2 regions of the Emergencia sp. genome follow, and region 1 is predicted to be linked to the other one. Evidence: riboswitches for the same ligand, from Rfam matches in the RefSeq annotation. Region 1 holds a riboswitch; the other holds the start of a gene.
What was found. Region 1 has a riboswitch for cyclic di-GMP ahead of ACMQ5W_RS08435 (hypothetical protein). Riboswitches for the same ligand answer to the same signal wherever they lie in the genome.

Region 2: linked by a shared signal. The riboswitch ahead of ACMQ5W_RS09770 (leucine-rich repeat protein) and the one ahead of ACMQ5W_RS08435 (hypothetical protein) in region 1 are both predicted to bind cyclic di-GMP.

Annotation. Positions count from the first base shown of each region.
Region 1 covers NZ_DBFWLQ010000009.1:30,220-34,413, reverse strand. The annotation lists gene ACMQ5W_RS08435 (hypothetical protein) at 1-1,674, opposite strand, end outside; cyclic di-GMP riboswitch class I at 1,767-1,848, opposite strand; gene ACMQ5W_RS08430 (hypothetical protein) at 1,911-3,122, opposite strand; gene dusB (tRNA dihydrouridine synthase DusB) at 3,124-4,086, opposite strand; gene ACMQ5W_RS08420 (type III pantothenate kinase) at 4,088-4,194, opposite strand, start outside.
Region 2 covers NZ_DBFWLQ010000011.1:132,012-136,205, forward strand. The annotation lists gene ACMQ5W_RS09770 (leucine-rich repeat protein) at 1-1,775, opposite strand, end outside; cyclic di-GMP riboswitch class I at 1,895-1,976, opposite strand; gene ACMQ5W_RS09775 (hypothetical protein) at 2,361-2,930, opposite strand; gene ACMQ5W_RS09780 (M56 family metallopeptidase) at 2,927-4,194, opposite strand, start outside.

The DNA.
Region 1 (4,194 bases):
TCCCTCTGACGCAACGATATATTTTGCGTTCATTTTGTACGCATAGCTGTTATCATCAACAAAACCGGTTGAATCAGCGGAGTATATCCCACCAGAGATGAATTTTGAAACATCTACTGCACATACATCGCCCACAAAGCTGCCATCTGTAACCTCTATGCTTACCTTCGAGATACTTTCTTCTGGATTCTTCTCTGGATTTTTTTCATCCAGTGCCCTTACGCCCTTGATAGTTCCGCCGGAAATATTCACCGAAATCGGCAGCTTGGTTGTATGCTGCGCTACTGCAATGCCGACGCCGGTGCTGGTAGAACCTGAATCATTGCTGTTAGACGTGTACGCGCCCGTAGCAGTAATCACAGGATTGCCTGTAACGTTCAGTTCCCCTGCCCGCAGTTCAACCCCTGTAGCACCTGCAATGGTTCCGCCAGAAATATTCAGCTTGCCATCCTGCGGATTGAAAATACCGCAAGAGCCCCCATTAATCGTTCCGCCATTTACCGTGATGTTCGTATTGTGTTGCTCTCCATTGCCTGCTACACCATACCTTCCTCCTTCAATGGTTCCGCCTTCCACAATTAGAGTCGTCGCACCTACATCCTTGCTATAACCGTTCACAGCAATACCTGCTATGTTACCCGAAATTTTCGTCTGATCGCCCTTGACGGTAATCGTTGGCTGCACAGCATTATTTTGGGGATTTATAAAAATACCGTAACTATTAGAACCGACTGCTTCTAACATCACATTCTCCAAGGTCAGATTGACTCTCTGCTCCGCTACAATTCCCATAGACGGTTCTCCCGACGTGTTTGTGTTGCGTATGGTTCCGTTTTTGATCGTTATATTTTTTGTTTCACCATATTTATTAACATAAATTGTCTTATTACTTGACGTCGAAATTGTCTTACCATTCAGGTCTAATATTATAGACTTATCTATCTCATAATAGTTTATACTTCGTATATTTATTTGATCCTTCAAGAGACGCACAGTATCTCCATCTTTCGCCTTTGTCAAAGCTTGTTTCAGCGTATTATAAGTGGTATTTCCAATCTGCGCGGCTTTATCCGATTCCACTTGGTAATAGCCATCTATCGGTTCTTCGCTGGCCAGATATCCTATTTCCAACATATCATTTCCCGGTTTCACTTTAAATAAGCCACCAGTGCACACCACTGTGCCCGAGTTTTTTATAATCGCACCGTCAACCGTCCCGCCTTTAACATAAAGCGTACCCTTATTGCCTGCAACGATGTCTCCCGTGAAAGTTCCGCTCAATATTGTGAGCTTCGAACTTTTCCAAGTGGTATTGCCGCCGTCAAGCTCAATTGAAGCATCTACTTGTCCTGTCTGTCCTACACTACTGTCCTGAATGGTCAAATAACTGGTGACATTCTTAATAGGGTACCCCCTCCCCAGGGAAAATCCGCTCAAATCCAAAGTGATATTATAATGACTCTTATGATCGATCGTGATTTCTTCATTCACGTCTGCAAGCAAAATGATCTTTGATCCATCTTTTGCAACGCTAAATGCCTCTTGAAGTGTAGAGTACTTTTCCTCTCCAATCTGAGCTACCGCCTCTGCCTGCTCTTCTTCTGCAAATGCAATGCCCGGGATCATAGAGATTACCAGACCCACAGTGAGCAACATTGCTAAAAACTTCTTCATATTATCGTTTTCTCCTCATGCTTTATTTCGGTTCATTAAAAAGAGACAGGCCAACGCCTGTCCCAAATCATAAATATACAATCTGATAGTACATTGGCAACTGGCAGCCATCCTTCTGGAACAGGCCCTATAGCTTTGCGTCCCTGCCTTTCGACAAGTTTGCTCTTTTCAATTTTTCTACCTATAAGTATACTCTCTTTTTCTTTATCCTTCAATCCCGAATCTTTCTATCGGGCCTACTTCTTCCTATGATACCCTGCAATGGCACCTGACGCACCCAGGGCTGTGAATAACAGCACGATATACATGCCCAGAGACGACCGATCGCCCGTATCAGGCAATGCGGAGCCTTTGTCCGGGTCACCGGCGGCACTTTCTGCAGAGGCAGCGGTTTTGCCGCTGTCAATCACATAACGAAGCACCAGTCCATCTGTCTCCCAATCTCCCAATGTAAACGAATCCAGTTTATAGTCGGACCATTTGTAGTCATCGTAGAGCACATAGGAGTCATAACTGCCCATATATTCAAATAGTTTTCCGTCATATTTACAGTTTATAAAATCCTTGGCGTTGATGATATCACCAGCATAGCCCTGTAAAAATTTCTCTTCGTAGTAATCATCGTAGCTGCCCTCGTAAACGGTGCCCAGAAGCTTCAGCTTTCCGTCGGCACGTTCATAATACCTGTGAATAATCTGGAAGTAATCTATGGATGGACACTCACAGGCCAACTCTGCACCTGCAATGAGTAAGCCAGAGTATTCCGAGCTGGTGATATAATCCAGCAGAGGGTCCAGGTTTTCAATCAGATTCTTGACAGCCGCTGCATCTTCAGGTTCCAGTTCTGCCAAAAACTCTTCCATAGTATAACCCTGCTCCTTCAGCAGACGATCAATTAAGTCAGTAAAACTATCAAAGTCGCCGACTTCCGCTTTGATTATTTCCTTAAACATGTCCACAATCTGCTGAAAAATATCGTTTGTGAGAATGATGGAACTGCTGACAACAGAATAATGATTCTCCGGAAGGCCGATAATCTCCACATGAAACTTTGACAAGATGTTGTCTACATCTGTTAGAAATTTTTCCGGATCCTTTTCATAGGTTCCTAAATCTATTTTCCCTTGCACTTCCGCCAGTTCCTTCATGATGGCATCGCTGATCCGATCCTTCGGATAACCCAGCCAAAGACCTAGGGTCTCCCCATCCTCCTTCACTTCTTCAACGGGAATGGTGATATTGATGTTGGTGCCAGGTGCGGTAATCCGCACACTCAAGTCTTTTAAATTCGATATTTCTGTGCAATCTTCATTATCTATGGTGACAAGCGCCATAGCGTTGGGTTCTTTCTTAAGGTCGTCCACAATGTTTGCAGAGGCTGTCATCGTAAAAGACATGACCATCGTGCATACGATAAATAGACATACCAATATCTTTTTGATTTTCATCTTAAAGTTCTCCTATCGCAGTAGTTAGCTCCCCGGCATCATCAATTTGGTTGATTTTTCCTCGCAGCGCTGCGCTGCCGGGGATGCCCTTGAGATACCAGCCCACAAATTTACGCATTTCGCGGACTGCGGCGTATTCGCCCTTTAATTCCATCATATCATAAAAATGACGCAGCATCATTTGTTTTTTTTCGGCAATGTTCGGCGGATTTGGCCTCGGTTCACCTTTCCAGGCAGCCAGAACTTCCTGAAAGATCCATGGATTTCCCAAGGCACCGCGGCCAATCATCACAAAATCACAGCCTGTTTCTTTCATCATGGCCAAGGCGGAATCGCCGTCAGTCACATCTCCATTGCCAATGACAGGAATGCTGACCGCATTTTTTACGGCCGCGATCTGTGTCCAGTCCGCTTTGCCACTGTAATACTGTTCTCTTGTCCTGCCGTGAACAGCAACAGCCGCTGCGCCCGCTTCCTCAATAGCTTTTGCCGTCTCCACGGCATTTATACAAGATTTGTCAAAACCGATGCGTATTTTCGCAGTTACCGGTTTTGTCGTATTGCTGACCATGGCAGAAATCAAGTCATAAACCAGATCCAGCCGTTTCAGCAAGGCTGAGCCTTCCCCGTTCTTTACAATCTTCGGTACAGGGCAGCCCATGTTGATATCTAAGATGGCATTTTCCCGTTCTTCCAAGGCACGGGCTGTAAATGCCATGATTTCCGGTTCGCTGCCGAAGACCTGATAGGCCACCGGTTTCTCTTCTTCGTAGAGAAACAGCAGTTGATCCGTCTTCTTATCGCCGTAATACAGCCCTTTGCCGCTGACCATTTCCGAATAGACCAAAGCCGCTCCCATCTCGCGGCAGATTCTGCGAGTGGGAGCGTCTGTAATTCCTGCTAGTGGAGCCAGAAGAAAAGGATTATCAAGTTCAATATTTCCTATTTTTAAGGCTTTTTTCATTTTATATCTGTTCCTTTTTTTCTTTGCACGGTTTTGTCGGTTTCTTATTTTTCTGGTAGATGATTTCCAGTCCTTCCAGTGTCAACATTTTGTCGACGTGGTCAATAC
Region 2 (4,194 bases), on a different contig from region 1:
GTAAAAGTCCATTCATAGCTTCCTGCACCTTCATGAAGCTTCTGACCAGACTTCCATGCAATCGCTCCTGGGGTGTCTCCATCGGATAACTTTATCTCAGGTAAAGCGGTATTGCCCGAGGTCATTTGGTATACACCGGAGGCTATGTTTGGGTTAACCATTGGTTCTGCCTGGCTTATTTTTATCGTAAAAGTATGTTTTTCTGTATAGAAAGGTACTGCTTGCGCTGTCACCTTACTGCTTGAACTTGGTACTAATGTACACGCTTGTACAGTCACTTCACAACCTATTGCTTGTCCTGGGGCATATACATCTGTAAGCTCACATACATTTACATTCATCCCCTGTAAAATAGTTTCGGTCTTACCAATCTGCAGTAACTTCCAAGTATAATAGTATACTTTGTCCCCCATATAGTATGGACCACTGGTCTTGATATCTGGATGCATTGCAGTTACAGTCAATTTAGCCGGCTTCCCATCATATACTTTATCAATTCCTTCACTGTATTCAATCACTGGATCAATAATGCCGTTTACAGCATATAAAGTTTGAGTTGGTTTTTTCTCAGAAATGGTATCTCCTTCGCGTACGGCTTTATTTACGTCCTTTTCTACACTCCATACTTTCTTCGTTTCCCCTTTCACTGGGGGAAATGTATATGCTGTATCTGTTTTCCACGAACCATCACTTTGTTTTATATAATTATATGTGCGCTTATACAAGCGTTCTATATCATCATATGTGTTACTCTTATCATCACTAAAGGATATCGTGACAGGGAAGGTCAATTTGCCTTGTGCAATGGACTTGAGCTTCCCGTGTATATAATCATAATCTTCATTTTTGCAGATTATATCACAATCACTCGCAGTTGAGTCAAATGCTGATTCCGCAACAAAATCAGCATTTTCTGGATTTTTTCTCTCAGGCAAGTACACTGTTTTCAATGCAGAATTTTCGGCAAAGGCACTCGGTCCAATGGTCTGAATGTTCTCAGGAATAATTAGCTTTTCAAAATTACAGTATCTAAAGACGCCACTTGGAATGCTCGTGACATTTACGCATTTTGACAAGTCTACTCCCGAAAATCCTTGTTGTCCAGAAAAAGCCGCTACCTCAATCGTTATCACACTCTCAGGCAGAATCAGTTCCCCAGTAAAGCTGACTTTTGCCGAACTCTGTCTAAAGGCACTATCACCAATGTTTTTTAGGTTAGAAGGAAGTTCCAAACTTCCAGTAAAGCTACAATTATAAAATGCATATTTAGATATTACTTTCACGTTTTTAGGCAGATGTAAAGTCCCATCAAATGCTTTACACTCTCTAAAAGCATTTTCTCCTATCTGGGTTACAGTATCCGGAATACATAAATCTCCAGTTAATTTCTTACAGGAATAAAAGGTATCCTTTCCTATACTTTCTAATGAGGTTGCCTTACTTAAATCCAATGATGCAAAATCATATCCATCATATTTCTTATTGTACCACTTTGAAAACGCACTATCTCCAATCGCAGTAACCTTTTCCCCATTAATTTCTCCTGGTATCTCCAGTCTAATGTTCTGCTTCTGTTCGTCAGTCAGTCCATCCAAATATGTTGTCTTCAGTCCAGTAATCGTCCCATTTGAAAACGCATAATCCCTTGGTTCTGGTGTCGCCTCAACTGAACCGTTGCTCCCTGCCAGCACTCCAATAGCCGATGTATTCAGCACCACCATAAGCGCCAGCACAACTGTTAATAACTTATAAACGTACTTTTTAATTTTAAACATCTCCTAACTTAGTAAATTTAAAATATACCATTACAAATAAAAAAGAAGAACCCGATTCACAAAGTTCTTCCCTTCCATACAAAAAACAGCCCTAATCATAATAACTAGAACCACCTAATTTGTGCAACTGGCTGCCATCCGTAAAGGGAAGACCCTATAGCTTTGTGTCACTGCCTTTCGACAGCTTTACCAAATATTTAATTCTTTCTTCTACAGTATACCCCCCCCCAGGTATTTTGTCAATATCAGTTTCCACCCTATTACGCACTTCTATTCAACCGCTGTTCAAATCTTGGCGCGAAGCAGTATCACGCAAAGACACGGATGGCGAGCCAGGTAACCAGAGGGATCAGGTAAGCTGCCCTTGATACGGTTTTACCTGTCATTTTATCAAAAAAGGCCAAAAGCACCTAAATATCCTGGCCGTTGAGAGGCTGTAATGGTGGCCTGAGCGAAGGATACCACGAAGTTTCAACGGTTACAGCCATCGTCGCAAATAGACTCCCTTTGCAGAAGACAGATTTTTTAGGTGCTTTCGCATTTTTTTGCAGCAATAGGGGTTAAAAGCACAGTCTGCAGAGTGCTTCATTCCGCTGCCAATGAAGCGTTCTGCTCCATCCCTCTCAGTTCCCTTTTGTACTGAAACAGCGTCACGCAAATAACAAGCATTACGATTACGCCGAACAGTCCGATGCCAAAGACAACGAGACCGCTTTTTGCCAAAGTGATCGCAGCTCTCTTGCTGACGGGAATCAACGCTATCACCGTCATAAATACCGTCTGTACACTGCGCAGCTTTTTCAGTCTCTCTGCGTACTGAGATCCCTGACCTTCTGCGATGTTCGCAAGGTTCGTCAGAAGCTGGAAGTGAAAATAGAGGATGATCACGTTGGCGAACACGTCAATCCAATACAAATCTGGTGTCATAGAAAATATGTTCAGCACCCATTCTGCCAGATCTTCTGCCAGCAAAAGCAGGGCAAAGGGTTTCAGCAGTTTTGCCGATGGTTGCATCTCTGCCACTGCGTCCAATGACAGATAGATCAGCAGAAAACCTGCCCAGGCGGGAAAGATATTTATCGTTCCAAGGTTCAAGCTGATGTAGATGAAAATATATCCCCAGCTGATCTTCCCAATGGCACTCAAGTAGTTCATAGCTTCGCCCCCCTCTTGATCCTCAAAGTATCCAGCAGTTTGCCGTCTTGGTAAATTCTAGTTTCAAAACCTTCAAAACTAGCGAGTTCACTATCAGATGAACCCCACAAAAGAAAGTTCAGCCCGTCAAAATTTCCCTCCCAAGGCTGCTCTATATACCGGTAATCATACCCGACACCGTCACTGCTGTTCCCACTGGTCTCCTGTCCAAGATATTCTTCTTTTATGAGATCCGCTGAAATATCGTCAGACATGTGTTTAAGTACAGCTGCCATCATTCCAATCACTTTGACGTTACTTTGCTCCGCTTCACTTCTACAGTCCTGATACTGGCCCCAGACGAACATTCTCTCCATGGAAAATTTCGCAGACCGCTTGGCGCGCACATCAAAAGAATATCCATTCCCCATCATGTCTGCAAAGAAATCCTCCTGATTTTGTGTCTGATTATCCACTGTACGGATGGTCTGCTCTTTGATACGGACGATTCCCGTCTTTCCTTTGCCCTCCGATGTCACAGCGCCCGGCAGTTCCTCAAACCCCCAGTAAATCCCAATGCCTGAAAGAGATTTATATATGTTCATCTTTCCGCTCTGCGTTACCGTCCAGTCGTTATCCTTTTCTATCATCAAAGGGATTGTCAGTACGGGCCGCGTTTCATATCCCTCCTGTCCCTCGATCACTGCCAGAGCCGTATAACAATGCTCATTTTCTTTCTGCAGGTTATATACCGCATAGTCGGAGAACGGAACGTCCTTCAGCCCATGAGAAATAGCAGAAGAAAAATCCATTCCTTTCTCCACCTGTCTATGTAATTCTTCCTGTTGGCCGCTAGGCGTCACAGCCGCCAGATAGCTCGGCAGATTGAACACCTTGCCCTTGACCCAAGTATCAATCGCACCTGCCGGCGTCGTGCATCCGTTCATCCTCGCCTCCGCCATCATCACCTTTGAACGATAATCGGTCAGGTCAGGATAATCCGTCTCGTAGCCGCTCGCCTCACTTCCGGCAAAGATTGACGCCGCCAGCACGATCAAAGCGCAGACCGAAACCAACGCCATCCCACGGGGATATTTCTTGAAGCGGGCAATGGCTTCAATGCGCCTTTTGATGTTTTTTCCGCCATTGGAAATAGAGGTCGTACCCGGAGCCCTGGCATATTTCTCATCCGTCATAGAAAGCAGAATTTTGCCATACGCTCGGCGCTCTTCCCCTTCCAGTTCCTCCAAAACCCTCTGATCGCACAAACTCTCCATGTCGTTTC